One region of the Shewanella sp. OMA3-2 genome, then DNA from elsewhere that is predicted to be linked to it. Evidence: predicted binding sites of a transcription regulator. Region 1 holds the regulator's gene; each other region holds the start of a gene.
What was found. Region 1 encodes sigma-54, which starts transcription at its own class of promoters, with help from an activator protein. Its sites were predicted from a motif close to GTTGGCACGNNNNTNGNNT; they were not measured.
Positions count from the first base shown of each region.

Region 2: a site for sigma-54 is predicted at 2,277-2,295, ahead of flgB (flagellar basal body rod protein FlgB). Genes of this name have one in related genera too.
Region 3: a site for sigma-54 is predicted at 2,211-2,229, ahead of L0B17_RS04630 (TorF family putative porin). Genes of this name have one in related genera too.

Region 1 is NZ_CP090974.1:4,038,379-4,043,746, reverse strand. Features, by position in the region: partial or broken gene rapZ (RNase adapter RapZ) at 1-68, opposite strand, end outside; gene ptsN (PTS IIA-like nitrogen regulatory protein PtsN) at 65-508, opposite strand; gene hpf (ribosome hibernation-promoting factor, HPF/YfiA family) at 511-798, opposite strand; gene L0B17_RS17830 (RNA polymerase factor sigma-54) at 825-2,318, opposite strand; gene lptB (LPS export ABC transporter ATP-binding protein) at 2,493-3,224, opposite strand; gene lptA (lipopolysaccharide transport periplasmic protein LptA) at 3,221-3,808, opposite strand; gene lptC (LPS export ABC transporter periplasmic protein LptC) at 3,795-4,355, opposite strand; gene kdsC (3-deoxy-manno-octulosonate-8-phosphatase KdsC) at 4,352-4,912, opposite strand; gene L0B17_RS17805 (KpsF/GutQ family sugar-phosphate isomerase) at 4,921-5,368, opposite strand, start outside.
Region 2 is NZ_CP090974.1:3,309,568-3,314,935, reverse strand. Features, by position in the region: gene L0B17_RS14620 (chemotaxis protein CheV) at 338-1,258, shown strand; gene L0B17_RS14615 (CheR family methyltransferase) at 1,363-2,202, shown strand; gene flgB (flagellar basal body rod protein FlgB) at 2,329-2,727, shown strand; gene flgC (flagellar basal body rod protein FlgC) at 2,730-3,146, shown strand; gene flgD (flagellar hook assembly protein FlgD) at 3,171-3,959, shown strand; partial or broken gene flgE (flagellar hook protein FlgE) at 4,022-5,368, shown strand, end outside.
Region 3 is NZ_CP090974.1:1,040,694-1,046,061, forward strand. Features, by position in the region: gene L0B17_RS04620 (hypothetical protein) at 155-790, shown strand; gene L0B17_RS04625 (PA3496 family putative envelope integrity protein) at 892-1,068, opposite strand; gene L0B17_RS04630 (TorF family putative porin) at 1,417-2,103, opposite strand; gene L0B17_RS04635 (HU family DNA-binding protein) at 2,512-2,784, opposite strand; gene L0B17_RS04640 (response regulator) at 2,906-3,703, opposite strand; gene L0B17_RS04645 (hypothetical protein) at 3,809-4,204, opposite strand; gene L0B17_RS04650 (DUF4240 domain-containing protein) at 4,271-4,780, shown strand; gene L0B17_RS04655 (hypothetical protein) at 4,911-5,216, opposite strand.

The DNA of each region.
Region 1 (5,368 bases):
TCTTCTAGTACTCTTAGTGCGACAGATTTACCCGAGCCTGAACGACCGGATACAATAACTAATTTCATGTTGTGATGACCTGGTAAAGTTCGGTTGCGTTACTCGCTTTACGTAACTGTTTAAGGATATGTTTATCTGACAATTTTTCTGCCATTAAGGATAAAGTACTCAGATGCTGTTGGCATTGATCAGCGGGTACTAAAAGTGCAAATAAGAGATCCACAGGTTGTTTGTCTATAGCATCAAATGAAATAGCCTCTTCGCACTTTACAAAAACGGCGATAGGGCGCTCGATGGTCGTGAGTCGTCCATGCGGAATTGCAATGCCAGAGCCGATTCCTGTGCTACCCATTTTTTCTCTAGCCACTAGGCTTTCAAAAATCTCTTGTGAGGAGAGGGATGGGTACTGGGCAGCGACTAAATCGCTGATAAGTTCCAGTACCTTTTTCTTACTGCCCGGTGTGGCACAGGAGGTGCATTCCGGCTGCAGGATGGTACTAAGTTCCATCATTAATGTTTAGTTAATTTCTCTTTATGTTTAATGACCTGACGATCGAGCTTGTCAATCAGGGCGTCTATGGCGTGATACATGTCAGCATGTTCAGCAGTGGCAAATACTTCAGTGCCATTTAGGCTGACTTTTGCTTCAGCTTTCTGTAACTGCTTTTCGACATTCAATACTACTTGGACATTATTGATCTGATCGAAATGTCGTTCAAGTTTTGTAAACTTATTTGTAACATATTCTCTCAGTGATTCAGTAATTTCAATATGGTGACCCGCTAAGGTGATGTGCATATTTATCCTCCAATTGCCTAGGTAGATTATAAGCTCTTACGTTGGTTTGAGGGAGGGATCATCATCGCTTCGCGATATTTTGCGATAGTGCGACGTGCAACATTAATCCCTTGTTCAGCCAGAAGATCAGCCATTTTACTGTCACTTAATGGCTTTTTCTGGTTTTCAGCTGCAACCAGCTTTTTAATAAAGGCTCTAATTGCTGTCGATGAGCACTCTCCGCCATCGTCGGTGCTTACATGGCTAGAAAAAAAATACTTAAGTTCGAATAGTCCGCGTGGTGTATGCATATACTTTTGTGTGGTGACACGCGAGATAGTTGATTCATGCATTTCGACAGCTTCAGCTATGTCATTCAACACCATAGGTTTCATGGCTTCTGCGCCGTATTCAAAAAAACCTTGCTGAAATTGCACAATACAATTTGATACTTTAAGCAAGGTATCGCTACGGCTTTCTAAGCTTTTGATGAACCATTTGGCTTCTTGTAAGTGGCCTCGAATAAATTGAGTGTCTGTTGAGCTTTTGCTGCTTTTTGCCATGGCAGCATATTGTTGATTGATGCCTATTTTTGGCATGTTGTCAGGGTTCAACTCAACTACCCAACGGCCATTCTTTTTGGTTACTGACACATCTGGGATAACATATTCATCATCTGGTGGAGTGATCATGGTGCCAGGACGTGGATTTAAAGATTGTATTAATTCAATTGCTTCGCGCAGCTCATCTTCTTTTAGCTTTGTTTTACGCATTAAGGTGCGAAAATCACGCCCAGCAATCAAATCTAAATAATCTTTGATTAACATTCTGGCATTATCAATATGTGGTGTGTTTGGTGCAAACTGAACAAGTTGAATCAACAAGCATTCACTTAAGCTGCGTGAGGCAACACCAAGTGGATCAAAATGTTGTATGCGCTTTAGCACAGCTTCTACTTCGTCTAGTTCGACAGAGTCATCGCCCATGGCCTCTAAAATGTCTTCGGTACTTTGGGTGAGATAGCCAGTGTCATCAATAGCATCAATAATCGCAGTTGCGATAGCTAAGTCTGTTTCAGAAAAGGGAGTCAGATTTTTTTGCCATTCTAGATGTTCATACAAGCCTTCAGATGTTTCACCCTGGAAAGGCATGTCATCATTTGGCATGCTGCCTGACCCCGAACCTGGGCTTGCCATTGGGGAGGCGCTGTACACTTCATCCCAAGTGGTATCCATTGGCAGATCGTCAGACATTTGCTCTTTAGTCATTGACTCTGCGGTATCGATATTTGAAGTGTCTTTTTCGACAACAGGGACACTGACTTCGTTGAAGTCAGTGTCTGACAGGTCTTTTGAGTTTTCATTTTTATCGCTAAGTACTGAAAATTCATCTTCCATTTCAAGCAAAGGGTTGGAATCTAATGCTTGTTGAATTTCTTGCTGTAACTCCAAAGACGATAACTGCAACAAACGAATCGCTTGTTGCAGTTGTGGGGTCATAGTGAGGTGCTGACCCATTTTAAGTTGGAGTGAAGCTTTCATTACTGCTGATCCCTAGAATAATTCGGCGTCTCACTGGTTAAAGTGAGTGAGAGTCGCAAATTTTTTAACAAATGCTCTGACTTTAGTTACATATGAGCGATTAACTCTATCATCAGATAGCTCAGCCACCAGAATACAATGTTAAGCAAGTGTTTCAGAGCCTCTTTAGATTCACTATAGCTTGAATTGTTCCCCTAAGTATACAGCCCGAACTTGTTGATTGTTTAGTACTTCAGTAGGAGTTCCTTCGGCAATTAAATTACCCTGACTAACGATATATGCACGCTCGCACACATCAAGTGTTTCACGGACGTTATGGTCGGTAATTAATACCCCTAGACCACGGTGTTTGAGTTGCAGAATAATTTTTTTAATATCAATCACTGAAATAGGGTCAACACCAGCAAAGGGCTCATCTAATAGTATAAATTTAGGGTTGGCTGCTAAAGCGCGGGCAATTTCTACCCGTCGTCTTTCGCCGCCAGATAGTGACATACCTAAACTATCGCGAATATGGGTGATATGAAATTCTTCTAAAAGATGTTCAAGTTCCTGGATCCGCTCGTCTGGAGTCATCGATTTACGGGTTTGCAAGACAGCCATAATATTATCGTGCACGGTGAGTTTTCTAAAAATACTGGCTTCTTGGGGTAAGTAGCCAATACCTTTTCGCGCCCGTAAATGCATTGGATCAGCGGTTAAGTCATCGTCATCGATTAAAATGCGGCCATGGTCACTTTTGACTAAGCCAACAACCATATAAAACGTCGTGGTTTTACCTGCGCCATTGGGACCTAGTAGCCCAACAATCTGGCCAGTTTTTACGGTTAAACTGACACTTTTAACCACTTGACGATTTTTATAGCTTTTAGCTAAATTCTCAGCTGTTAAGGTAATTTGGGTCATTGGTTACCTTGCTTTTTTAACGGAATTTCAGGTAGTTTTTGTGCGGGTGATGCATCATTTTGGAAGTTTTCCGGCTGAATAATGGTAATCACACGATCTTCACCTTTACCGGTACTCTCCGCGATAAGCTCTTGGGCATTGATATTGTAACGGATTACGTTTCCTGTCACTTTACTGCCTGCTTGATCTAGCTTAGCGTTTCCGGTTAGCAAGAGTCCGGTCGTTGCTAAGTCATAACGAATTTCATTGGCACTGGCTGTACCTATGCGGCCATCATCAAGCTCTTGTGAGAACGTAGCAGGGTTGCCGGTGGCAATTAGCGTTTTAGTTTGGCCGTTTTCAGCAGAAAATGCCCGCAGCTCATCGGCTTCGATATTGATCGAGCCTTGGGTGATTTTTACTGGTCCGTTAAAAATGATTTGGTTATTTTTAACATCAGCTCGTTGGCTCACGGCAGCAATTTTAAGCTCTTGCTTTAAGTCGCCTTCTTTGGCCACGGCGTTGCCAGCCAAAACACTAATAGCTAAAGTGCAAATAACACTGCTTCTACCGAGCAATGTGGTTAAAAACTTAATGTGGTTCATATGTCCCTTCTACTTGACTGAGTAAGGTAATTTGTTCTGCATTGAGATCGGCAAATAGCCCTAAGCCTTGAATAATAAAACCATTACCTTTAATGGTAACTGACTCTTCAGAACGCCCTATCATAGTGTTTAAATTAAAGGTGACTTGCTGAGTTTCAAGTGATTGTAACGGCTCTTCAATATCAATGGCATCGATTACTACATCGTTATATAAGCTGACTTCATTTGAATGCTGATCTAACGTTGCATTTTTAGCCGTTATTTGCCATTGCGCCTTACCATTTTCAGGATAAAGAAGCAGTACTGGCGCGGTAAATAAAGTGGTGTTTGTGCTGGTAAAATGTTCCATATGTTGGGCGCTGACTTTGCTGTCAACGAGTCCCAATTTGTTGAATTCTGTAGTGCGAAGATCATCGGCCACAAAATCAGGTCGCTCAACTCTAGGATCTTTGATTAATGCCATTTGATTTCGTTTGACTTGTACTTGCCAATACAATATCAAGGCTAAGCCAAAAAATGCGCAAATAGCCAGTGTGGTTCGATTCATATACTCATACCATGGGCACTTTCAAATTTATTTTGGCTTAAAAGCAACAAGTCAGTTAGCTCTCTTAACGCACCATGGCCACCTTTAATTGTGGTTATCATATGGCAGTGTTGTTTAACGTATGGATGTCCATCGGCAACGCTGACAGCCAGTCCTACTACTTTCATAACAGGCAAATCTACCATGTCATCGCCAATGTAAGCTACTTGTTCTGCGGTGACGTTATATTTTTTGATTAATGCCTCGTAGGGAGTCAATTTATCATCGATCCCTTGATGGATATCTTTGATGCCTAAGGCTGTCATGCGATTTTCGACAATTTTAGATTTTCGTCCGGTAATAACGGCAACATTAATGCCACTGGTTAATATTGAACGAACACCGTACCCGTCTCGTGTGTGGAATGCTTTTGACTCTTCGCCGCTATTATTAAGGTAAATACGGCCGTCAGAAAAAACCCCATCAACGTCGCAAATAAGCAGTTTTATTTTTTGGGCGCGTTGCCAAGTATCATCGCTAATTGGGCCATAAAAACCTAGATGAGTTTGCGTATTCATTGTCATACTTATATTACCCCTGCTTTAACCATATCGAGCATATTTAATGCGCCTATGGGTTGATGTGCGTTATTTACCACAATCAAACCGTTGATGTTTTTTTCATCCATTATTTGTAATGCTTGAGCTGCCAAGATGTTGGCTGGGCTGGTGACACAATTTTTGGTCATAACCTGTGAAATTGGTGTGGTGCGAAGATTGACTTCTGCATCGATAACCTGGCGTAAATCACCATCGGTAAAAATACCGACTAAGACATTATTATCATCAACCACCGCTGTCATGCCTAAGCCTTTATTCGATATTTCATATAAGGCTTCAGTGATGCAAATATCTTGCTTTACCAAGGGGAGATCTTTGCCTTGGTGCATAACTTCATTCACCTTGAGTAATAATTTACGGCCTAAAGAGCCCCCTGGATGTGAGAGGGCAAAATCATCACGGGTAAATCCTTTT
Region 2 (5,368 bases), 730 kb from region 1:
AATACAGAGAATAAATTGATTCAGAGTCGTTAAATACTACAGATAGCGCTTATGTATAAAGGTAGTGGAAATGAAATTACCCATAATAGTCTAAGCTGTAGTGACAATATATTGACTTCTCTAGTTATTTATTCGTCTAATGTGGTTGATATAATATTAAAGCAAGAATCATGCCCATGGTAAAATATGGCATGGCCCAGTGCATAATTGAATAATCAGTAGTTGAGGGGGTAAATTAAATTCCTTTAAAGTATTGCAAATCATTATTCGATTTATGTTTTTAGGTAAAACAAGCTAGTATCTATTAATTCGGATATTTAATAAAAAAGGCAGTGTTATGTCGAGTATCATGGAATCAGTCAACAAACGTACTCAATTAGTTGGCCAAAACCGATTAGAGTTACTGTTGTTTAAACTTAATGGTCGTCAACGTTTTGGTATTAACGTGTTTAAAGTTAAAGAGGTGCTTCAATGCCCTCCTTTAACTAAGTTACCTAAACTGAGCCCGTTTGTTAAAGGAGTTGCACACATTCGTGGCGCGACTATTTCAGTTATTGATTTAAGCGCTGCGACAGGTGGACGTCCGCTGGCTTCAACTGAGAATTGCTTCATTATTATTTCAGAATACAATCGCAGTGTTCAAGGTTTTTTGGTCAGCTCTGTTGAGCGTATTATCAACATGAATTGGGCTGCCATTTTGCCTCCACCTAAAGGCGCTGGACGTTATTCTTATCTGACAGCTGTTACTGAAATTGAAGGTGAATTAGTTGAAATTTTAGACGTAGAAAAAATTCTAGATGAAATTTCACCGGTTAAAACGGCCATTAGCCAAGAAGTTAGTGAACAGTTAACAATTGACCGTGAACAGAATTATCATGTAATGGTGATAGATGATTCTGCTGTTGCCCGTAAGCAAATTATTCGCTCGCTTGAGTCTTTAAATTTGCAAATTGATACCGCTAAAGATGGTCGAGAAGCACTGAATAAACTCAAGGCTATAGCGAAAGAAATGGACGATGTATCGTTGGAAATTCCATTGATTATCTCCGATATTGAAATGCCAGAAATGGACGGATATACCCTTACTGCTGAAATTAGAGATGACCCGAAGTTAAAAAATATTAAGGTTGTGCTACACACCTCTTTAAGCGGGGTATTTAACCAGGCAATGGTACAAAAAGTAGGCGCAAATGACTTTATTGCTAAATTTAATCCAGATGAATTAGCTGCTGCAGTAAATAAACATTTAAGTTTGTAATATTTTGTCTATTGAACGCAGTAGGCTGGCATGGAAAATTCATGAATGTTAATTATGCGTAAAAGCCCTAATGGTAGGGTAAACATCACTCATTATATTAGGATGTGAAAGTGACAGATAAATCACTCGCAGAAGCAGAATATAATCAATTTAGGTTGTTTCTAGAGCAACACAGCGGCATTGTTTTAGGTGAAAACAAGCAATATTTAGTGCGAAGCCGTTTAGCACCATTAATGGGCAAGTACAATCTACCCTCGTTATCAGAGGTGGTTAAGCATTCAATGAAGCCTACTGAGCGTCAGTTGCGTACGGAAGTGATTGATGCGATGACAACTAATGAAACATTGTGGTTTCGAGACCGTTATCCATTTGATTTATTGTATAACACTTTGTTACCTGAATATTCTAAGCTAGGTCGTTCATTACGTATTTGGTCTGCAGCATGTTCTTCAGGTCAAGAGCCGTACTCATTGGCAATGACTGCATTAGAATACCAACAGCGCAAGCCTGGTGCGTTACCTGGTGGCGTGACTATTCAAGCGACAGATTTGTCGCCTTCTATGTTAGAGCGCTGTAAAAATGCAGAATATGATGGCTTAGCATTGGCGCGTGGATTATCAGAAGAGCGTAAACGTCAGTTTTTTGATGCTTTGCCTAATGGCAATATGAAAGTCAAAGATAACGTTAAGCGATTGGTGAACTTTAGAGCACATAACTTACTTGAAAGTTATACTCTTTTGGGTAAATACGATATTATTTTTTGTCGTAATGTGTTGATTTATTTTGCTCCAGAGGCAAAGGCTAAAATTTTGCGGCAATTTGCTGCCGCTTTAAACCCAAAAGGGATTTTATTTCTTGGTGCGTCAGAATCTATTTCCGGATTAACCGAAGAGTTTGACATGGTTCGCTGCAACCCAGGTATCTACTACCAAAAGAAAAACTGATTTAACCCATTGAAAAGCATGTGTTACTTTAAACACATGCTTGCCTTTCTATATATACTCCCATCGATTAAATAATTGGCATAACCTTTGCTTTATAACTATCAGTTAGCTGATGGAGGCAATTTTATGGCGATTAATTTTGATAATGCACTTGGAGTACATCAATACTCCCTTGGTGTTAGAGCGCAACGCGCTGAAGTGCTATCCAGTAACATAGCGAATGCGAATACTCCAGGGTATAAGGCGCGTGATGTTGACTTTTCCTCAGCAATGCAAGCAGCTAGCTCTCGTCAGAAAGGGTTAACGATGAGTGCCACTAATGAAAAGCATTTTGATTTAACAGCGCTCAGTCAACAACATGTCAAATTCCGCGTCCCCAATCAGCCAGATACTGGCGATGGAAATACGGTTGATATGCAACAAGAACAATCAGCCTTTATGCAAAACTCTATTGAATACCAAATGTCATTGGGGTTCTTAGAAAGTAAGTTTTCAGGTATGCGTAAAGCACTACGAGGTGATTAATTATGAGCTTATTTAATATATTCAATGTCGCCGGCTCAGGTATGACAGCACAGTCTGTCCGTTTAAATACCACAGCGAGTAATATTGCGAATGCGGACTCGGTCTCTAGTAGTATAGATAAAACTTATCGTGCTAGACACCCTGTATTTGAGGCTGAAATGTCAAAGGCCAATAATCAGCAGTCAGGTGCTCATCGCGTTAATGTAAGCGGTATTGTTGAAAGTGATAAGCCATTGATAAAAGAATATTCGCCAGATCATCCTATGGCGGATGGTGATGGATTTATTTACAAGCCAAATGTAAATGTTATGGAAGAAATGGCTGACATGATTTCAGCTTCTCGCTCTTATCAAATGAATGTTCAAGTCGCAGATGCAGCTAAAACCATGTTGCAACAAACACTTCGAATGGGTAAATAACATGAGAATTGCAGGAGGTAAATTATGAGCCTCGTTAATCCCTATAGTAGCCAGTCTTTGCCACAACAGGCATCGACATCATCTAATAGCAGCACTGTCAGTAAAAATACTGTTCAGTCTAATTCGACAACGACCACAACGGGTAATCCTTTTTTAGACGGTATTCGTTTACCTGATGCGCCTGAAACACCTGCTGCAAAAGATCAAATGCTTAAGCAAGAAGATTTTTTTGCTCTGCTCAGTCAGCAGCTTTCGATGCAAGATCCTTTTAAGCCCGTTGATAATGATCAAATGATTGCTCAAATGGCTTCGTTTTCAACGGTTGATGGTATTTCAAACTTAAATAAAGAAATTCTAAATCTTAATGGTGTAATGAGTTCAAGCCAAGCATTACAAGCCTCAAGTTTAGTGGGACGCAAAGTGTTGATCCCATCTGATACTGGCGCTATTACCCCAGCAAGCCCTGAGATTAAAGGGGTGGTTAGTACACCGGAGTCGATTGATAAGATCACCATCCGTATTGAAGATGAGGCTGGACAGCTAATTAAAACCTTTGATATTGATGGCCGTGCAGGCGGAAACGTCGATGTTGCATGGGATGGTTTAGATAAAAATGGTAAACCGGTAGTTGAAGGTACTTATGCCATCAAAGCTAGCGGTAAAGTGGACGGACAATCTCAAGATTTACCTGTTTCTACTTATGCACATGTGACGAGTGTTTCACTAGGTACAGCAGCAACTGGGGCGATTCTTAACCTTCGCGGTATTGGTGGTATTAAGTTAACCGATGTACTTGCGGTGTCTGAATCTTAAATTTAATAAAACTTGTGACAAGAAATTGTCATTAAAGAAAACCTGATTACTCGAGGTGAAATATGTCTTTTAACATCGCATTAAGTGGTATCGCAGCCGCTCAAAAAGATCTAAATACTACAGCTAATAACATAGCAAACGTCAATACTATAGGCTTTAAGGAGTCTCGTGCTGAATTTGCAGATGTGTATGCCAACTCTATTTTTTCTAATAGCAAAACGGCAGTCGGTGGTGGCGTAGCCACTACTCAAGTTGCACAACAATTCCATCAGGGTAGCTTGCAACTTACTAATAACTCTTTAGATATGGCGATAAGCGGGGGGGATTTTTTGTAACCTCATCTGAGCTTGGCACTCGTGACCAATCATTTACCCGAGCTGGTGCGTTTAAAGTTGATTCAAATAACTATATGGTTGACTCAGCAGGTAACTTCTTGCAGGGCTTTCCAGTAGATAAAAATGGTAACTCTACATCAGTGAGTTTAACCACGACTCAGGCAATTAAAATTCCTGATACCGCAGGTCGTCCAGTTATGTCAGGAAGTGTAGGGTTACAGATGAACCTTAACGTTGGCGAAGCAGCAGTTGACCCTGCAGCATTTGACCCTAACGATCCTGATACCTTTAATAATTCTACTTCAGTGACTATTTATGACTCATTGGGTGAGTCACATATTATGACGACCTATTTTATTAAGCCAGAAAATGGTGCCTATACTGGTGAAAGTAACTGGGTGGCTTATTACGCTGTTGACGGTAAACCTGTTAATTTAGAGGGCCCAGCTGGACAGTATAGTGTTGATACTACTGGTGACGGAATTCCTGATGGGATAAGAAATGCTCAAACTGCAGGTGGCTGGACTGGGTCTGTGATGAGGTTTAATGATGCAGGTGCTTATACTGGGACAGATCCTGCGATAATTAAAACTCAAACTCTGGGTGTCAGCGGTGCAAATGTATTAGGTCCTGGTGCCGACGGTACTCAAGCAGTGGCGGTTAACTTTAACAAACCAACTCAATATGCTTCACCATTTGAAGTGACTGAGTTAACTCAAGATGGTACCACTGTGGGTAGATTAACTAACGTAGGTATTGGTGCCGATGGTATGGTTTCAGCTAGCTATAGTAATGGTTCAACCGTACCCTTATCTAGAGTTGCTTTAGTTCGTTTTGCAAATGAGCAAGGATTAACTCAGGTAGGGAATACCGCTTGGAAGGCGAGCTTAGAGTCAGGCCCCGCGTTAGCTGGTGAAGCGAATAGTGGCACCTTTGGCAGTATTCGATCTTCATCGCTTGAGCAATCAAATGTCGATTTAACCACTGAATTAGTCGATTTGATTTCCGCGCAACGTAACTTCCAAGCCAACTCTCGTACGCTCGAAGTGAATAATACTTTGAATCAGACGATAT
Region 3 (5,368 bases), 1.1 Mb from region 1:
TTGAAAATTTTCATCTGCCATGGATTAATTCGGTGCAATTGCACAGGTTTGAGATCTAAATAAGATGCATTTATTTTTAAGTTATTGAATTTGTTATGACAATTAGTTGGCGTAATCACTGCTTTAACATCTTATGCTAAAGAGGGAGTGGTATATGGCTGCAATGAGTTTTTTAAGTGTTATTGCACGTTATCATGAGCATGAATCGGTTATTCATGAATTATTGGATTCCATTATATTAGGGTTAAGTGATGCATCGATATTTCATCATCCTACTTCAGACAAGGTGTTTACTGGGCTAGCTAAGAGCTATCCTTTTGTGCAATTGCTGTATCTACTTGATAAAAATGGCACTCAAGTGAGCGACAATCTTGTGGTGTCTCAAGGCAAAGTTAAATTATCTGCTAAGGGGCGTGATACCGACAGAAGCCATCGTCCCTATTTTACCGGTTTAGCGGAGCAAGACAGTAGCCGTTATATTACTAGTCCTTATTATCGATTGCTGGCTCAGCCTGCGCAAAATGATCCGTTACTGCTTTTTGGTATTATTATTTTTCTGATCCTTGCTCTGGCCATTTTCGACTTGGGTAAAACGATTTTGGAAGAAGAAGTGTTAATGCATAAAGATATATTTCGTCATAGCTCAACACGGCGAACGATAACCTGCTTTATTTCCACCATCTTAATCGCAATTTCGATAGAAGCTTTGTTAACTATGTTTAAAGCTTCTTTAGGGGAGGAGCAATTGTTGACTCAAAATCAGCAACAAAAATTTAATCGATTGTCTTAAGGATTGAGTTTTTACAGCGATTAAAATAATAAACCATCGTGTTAACGGCTTACCAATAGCAGTTGTAACGATGGTTTTTTATTGGTGTGATGGTTATGCGACTAGAAGAAGTCGTCATCACCAATGGCTTTTCTAAGCTGTGCTTGTTCAAGAAAATCTTCTAAACGCCTTTTTATCTGACGTTTATGTTGCAGATTCTCTGCTCCTTTAGCACTTCTTGGTGAAGTCATCGCTTCAATTTCTGTATCGTCAGGCACTCTTTCAGTGATATTAGCCATAATAAAACCCTCATAACCAATGGTAAACAACAGTACTAAACCAATGAGCTCTTTCTAACTAAAAAATTATCCTTAGAAAAGCAAAATATATTGTTCGATATGAACAGTTTTTTTTACCTTCATGATTTGAGCTTAGCAGTTATTTACTTACAAGCTAATTGAGCGTTAAAGATAGGAAGGAGTGGCTTTGTGCTTTTTAGGTATTTGGCAATTATATTGGGGATGTTGATCTTTGGAGCTGAATTTTTAATACACAAACGCCACCCAAAGGTGGCGTTAAGGCAATTTAACACACTAATGTTAATTGCTTACTTTGCAGGCTAGTAAATAATTAACATGGTAGTACTGTTATAGATCAAAGCTGTATGAATAACCTAAAACAACTTTAGCATCATCATCTGCTAAATCTGTGTTAGATACCATGAAAGAGACGGTGCCGACATCGGTATCAGCGCTTAGTGACACATTGTAGTCAGAATAAGTTTCGCTAAAGATATTTTTAACCACATCGCCTTGTGAATATCCATAATGTACGCCTAGGCTGACTTTTTCTGTTAAAGGAAAGCTGACATTGGCTTGCAAGTAACTCCAATCAGTTTCGCTGTCAGCACCAGAGACATCTGAGTCTGCATTAACGACTTTTGAATAACCGAGTTCTAGCCATTTCCAACCAAGTAAAAATGTTATTTCACCAAAATCATAGCTGCTGTCAGCATCTGGATAAGCGTAATATAAATAACTCACGTCATAAGTGAAATCTTCACCGAATTCACCTGAATATCCAGCATAAAAGTCAGCTTCATAGGTTGCTGCGTCACCAAAATCAACATTTGATGCCCAAGTGCCAGCATAAAAACCAGATTCGTGTGCGTAATCAATTCCACCCTGTACCGCTACAGCACCATCTGTCTGGGTGACTCCTCGCCATAAGTAGTTAGATGTCGCGCCAATATTAGCGGAGACTTCGGCAAAAGCTGTGCTGCTAAGCAGTAGCGTGCTTGATAATGTAACGGCTTGTAATAGTGATTTTTTCATCATCTTTCCTCAAGGTTTATTATGCATTTACATACCGTGTATGTCAGGACGTGAATACTTCATATATCGAGACAGGCTAGTAAATGTTGGTTTATCTGTATTGAATTAAGCGAAGCGTGTGCCAAGATTAAAACTTGTTTTATATTAGGTGGTTAGATTTATTTAGCCATTTTTAACATGTTTGTTGCTTTGTCATGGTGCGACATTGCACTTGGTTTGGGCACTAGACTAAGTTTGCGTAGCGAACGCGAGGGGAGCTAGACGTTGCTTGGAAAATGATATGCTTTTGTATTGGCAGGATGATGATTTGTTACAGGGTAAACTATTTTGGGGAGGGCAAGTTGACTGAAATTCGGGTATAAAAAAACCTCCAAAAGGAGGTTTTTAAAAACAACAATTAACATATTTTTAGTTAACGCTATCTTTTAACGTTTTACCTGCTTTGAACTTAGGCACAGTTGCAGCAGCAATTTGGATTTCTTTACCGGTTTGCGGATTACGACCAGTACGTGCAGCACGTTGTGAGGTTTCAAATGATCCAAAACCAACGATAGAAATTTTTTCGCCGTTTTTCATTGCTTCAGTTACCGCTGCTTCAAATGATTTTAATGCACGGCCAGCTTCTGCTTTAGTTAGATCTGCGTTTTCAGCAATTTTTGCAATCAGTTCACTTTTGTTCATATTGATATTCTCTGCTTTCCATAGAAATGTTTCAAAACGTGGTTAACATGCCATAAGCGTTGACGCTTTAAAAGTATTTTGTCCGATAAAAGAGTAAAAAGAGTGTGAAATGCGCACTATGTTACTCTTCGAGCAGTTGATATAAGATCCGTTTGACTAAATTAGGTTCAAAAGGCTTATCACAAAGGGCATTCACTCCAGCACTGGATACGTTACTTAAATGGGTGTCATTAGCCTCAGAGGAGACCATTAAAATAGGAATGTGTGACTGTTGGCTTTCATTACGAATATATTGTGTTAGTGCTAATCCATCAACACTGGGCATGTTGTAATCGGTAATCACTAAATCATACATATTATGCTGCATTAAATTAATCGCTTGTTGACCATCTTCTGCTTCCGTAATAATTCTTATGCCTAAATTACCAATAGTCCTTTTGATCACGTTACGTGCTAAACGACTATCATCAACTACCAGAACTCTTAGGTTATGCACATCAAAATGGCTCAAATCTAATTCGTCATTACTGATTAAATCTATGGTTGAATTTAATGCGCGAGCTAAATGATCGGCATTAAAAGGCTTTGGTAAAATAGCTACTACACCGGACTGTCTAAAAATTTCAAGTTGTTCGCGGCGGCATTCACTCGACACCAACATAAACTGAATATCTTGGTATTCTGGCTTTTGCTTGATATAAGCCAGTAAATCTGTCGCTTCGCCATCTGAAAAATGTAATGCACTGGTAATTAAGTCAGGCTTATGACGAGCAATAATGGCTTTGGCATCAGCCAGAGTGGTGGCGGTTTGAATGCTGACAACGCCTTCTTGTTGTAAGTGAGACATGATGATTTTTCGTTGAGTCTCAGACGGCTCAAGCAATAAAATAGATAATTCGCTAGGGGATAAACTGTGCATTTATTAAACTCTTTATTATTGGTTGCAACTAGATAGATTATAGCATATACACATTAAGTACATTATCATCAAATACGTCCTCAGAAATCAGTGTTCACTGGGTCTTTAAGCGCTGGAATGATTCAGATACTGACGGACTTTATGGTTTAGTGCAGCCCACCATTGTAAGGTAATTAGGCTTGTTGCTGTGCATGTCACCATCCAAATCGGAATGATTTGGCCATTAAATTCAATTATCACGTCTTCAGGAGTAATTTGAAACGCGATCAATGCAGTTGTGCCCATCGCAATTAACACTAAGGTTTGCAATCCTAGATGAAAAAACAGCACTATTTTAGCCCATTTTGCCTGCATCAATAGGCCCACTAAAACGGGTAAAACCCCAAGGGTTAGTATGTCGAAAGCCGCATGTTGAGTCGCGCGCCAAAGGGCGATAAGGGTAAATAAGGTGTATAAAGCAATCAGTAATATAATCCCCAAAGGGCGCTTAACCTGTGTCATTTTGTTCACTTGATTGAGTGTATTTAGGATAGAATATCGTAATTTAGTGGATATTGGGAAAGTTCAATGACTGAAACACAATTTTGGCAACTGGTTACCCGCACTCAAGCTGATCAGTCTTCTGAACAAATCGTGCAGCAATTACAGCAGTCACTCGATTCTTTAGATGATGAGTCATTAAAGGCATTTGATAAAATGTTTGGCCAACAATTACGTCGAAGCTACCAATGGGCTATTTGGGGAGCTGCTTATATTGTGACTGGGTGTGATTCTGATTATGCCTTTACTGAGTTTCGGTGTTTTATTTTGTCATTGGGTCAAGAATGGTATGACAAAATTATTGCTCAACCGGATAGCTTAGGTGATTTGGCTGATTGGCCATTAAAAGATAATTATGCATATCCCTTTATTGAAGATTACGATTTAGTTGCCGGCCAGTTATATGAAGATCGCAATGAAGATGAGCTCCCGTTTGTGCCTTCTGGCAATAAAAAGCCCGAGGGGAAAAAGTTCTCGACTAAACCTAAAGTGTTAAAGCTAACTTACCCTAAATTAAGTGCACGATTCCCATTTTAATTAATACTTGTATTGACTTAAAAATGGTCTATGAGTCGAACCTTACATTCCCATAAGTAAAAGCCCCGACCAAAGTCAGGGCAATTATTACATCTATCGTGAGAGCGGTATTTCGTTCTGTACTGACTCACTATTGCTTTAGACAAGTTGACGTATCATTATCGTAAGATAAATTATATTGTTGGCAAATTTGAGCAACATATTGACCTTCTGCTTTTGCTATTTGCTGATTAAGTTGTTGCTCTGACGACAATTCTAGCTGTTGTTCATTTTGCATTATTTGTTGGCTTAATTGAATGCTCTGTTGCTCTATTACGTTACTGTGAAGGCCTCGCTCATTGGCTTGGCTTTGAGCTGAAATCGCCATTCCCACAACAAGAGTTGCTAATAAAGCTGCTAAAGAAACACGCTTGGTTGAATTAGTGATTAGTTTCATTGTTATGACTCCGTAGAATAAATATTAATTAGTCACGACGTTAGTTCCTTGAACAATCGCTAGTATAAAGACACTGTCTTTTCGTTGGAGTGATAGTAGCTTCAGTTTATTGAACCAAAGCTGAACGAAATATAAAAAAGCAGAATAATTAG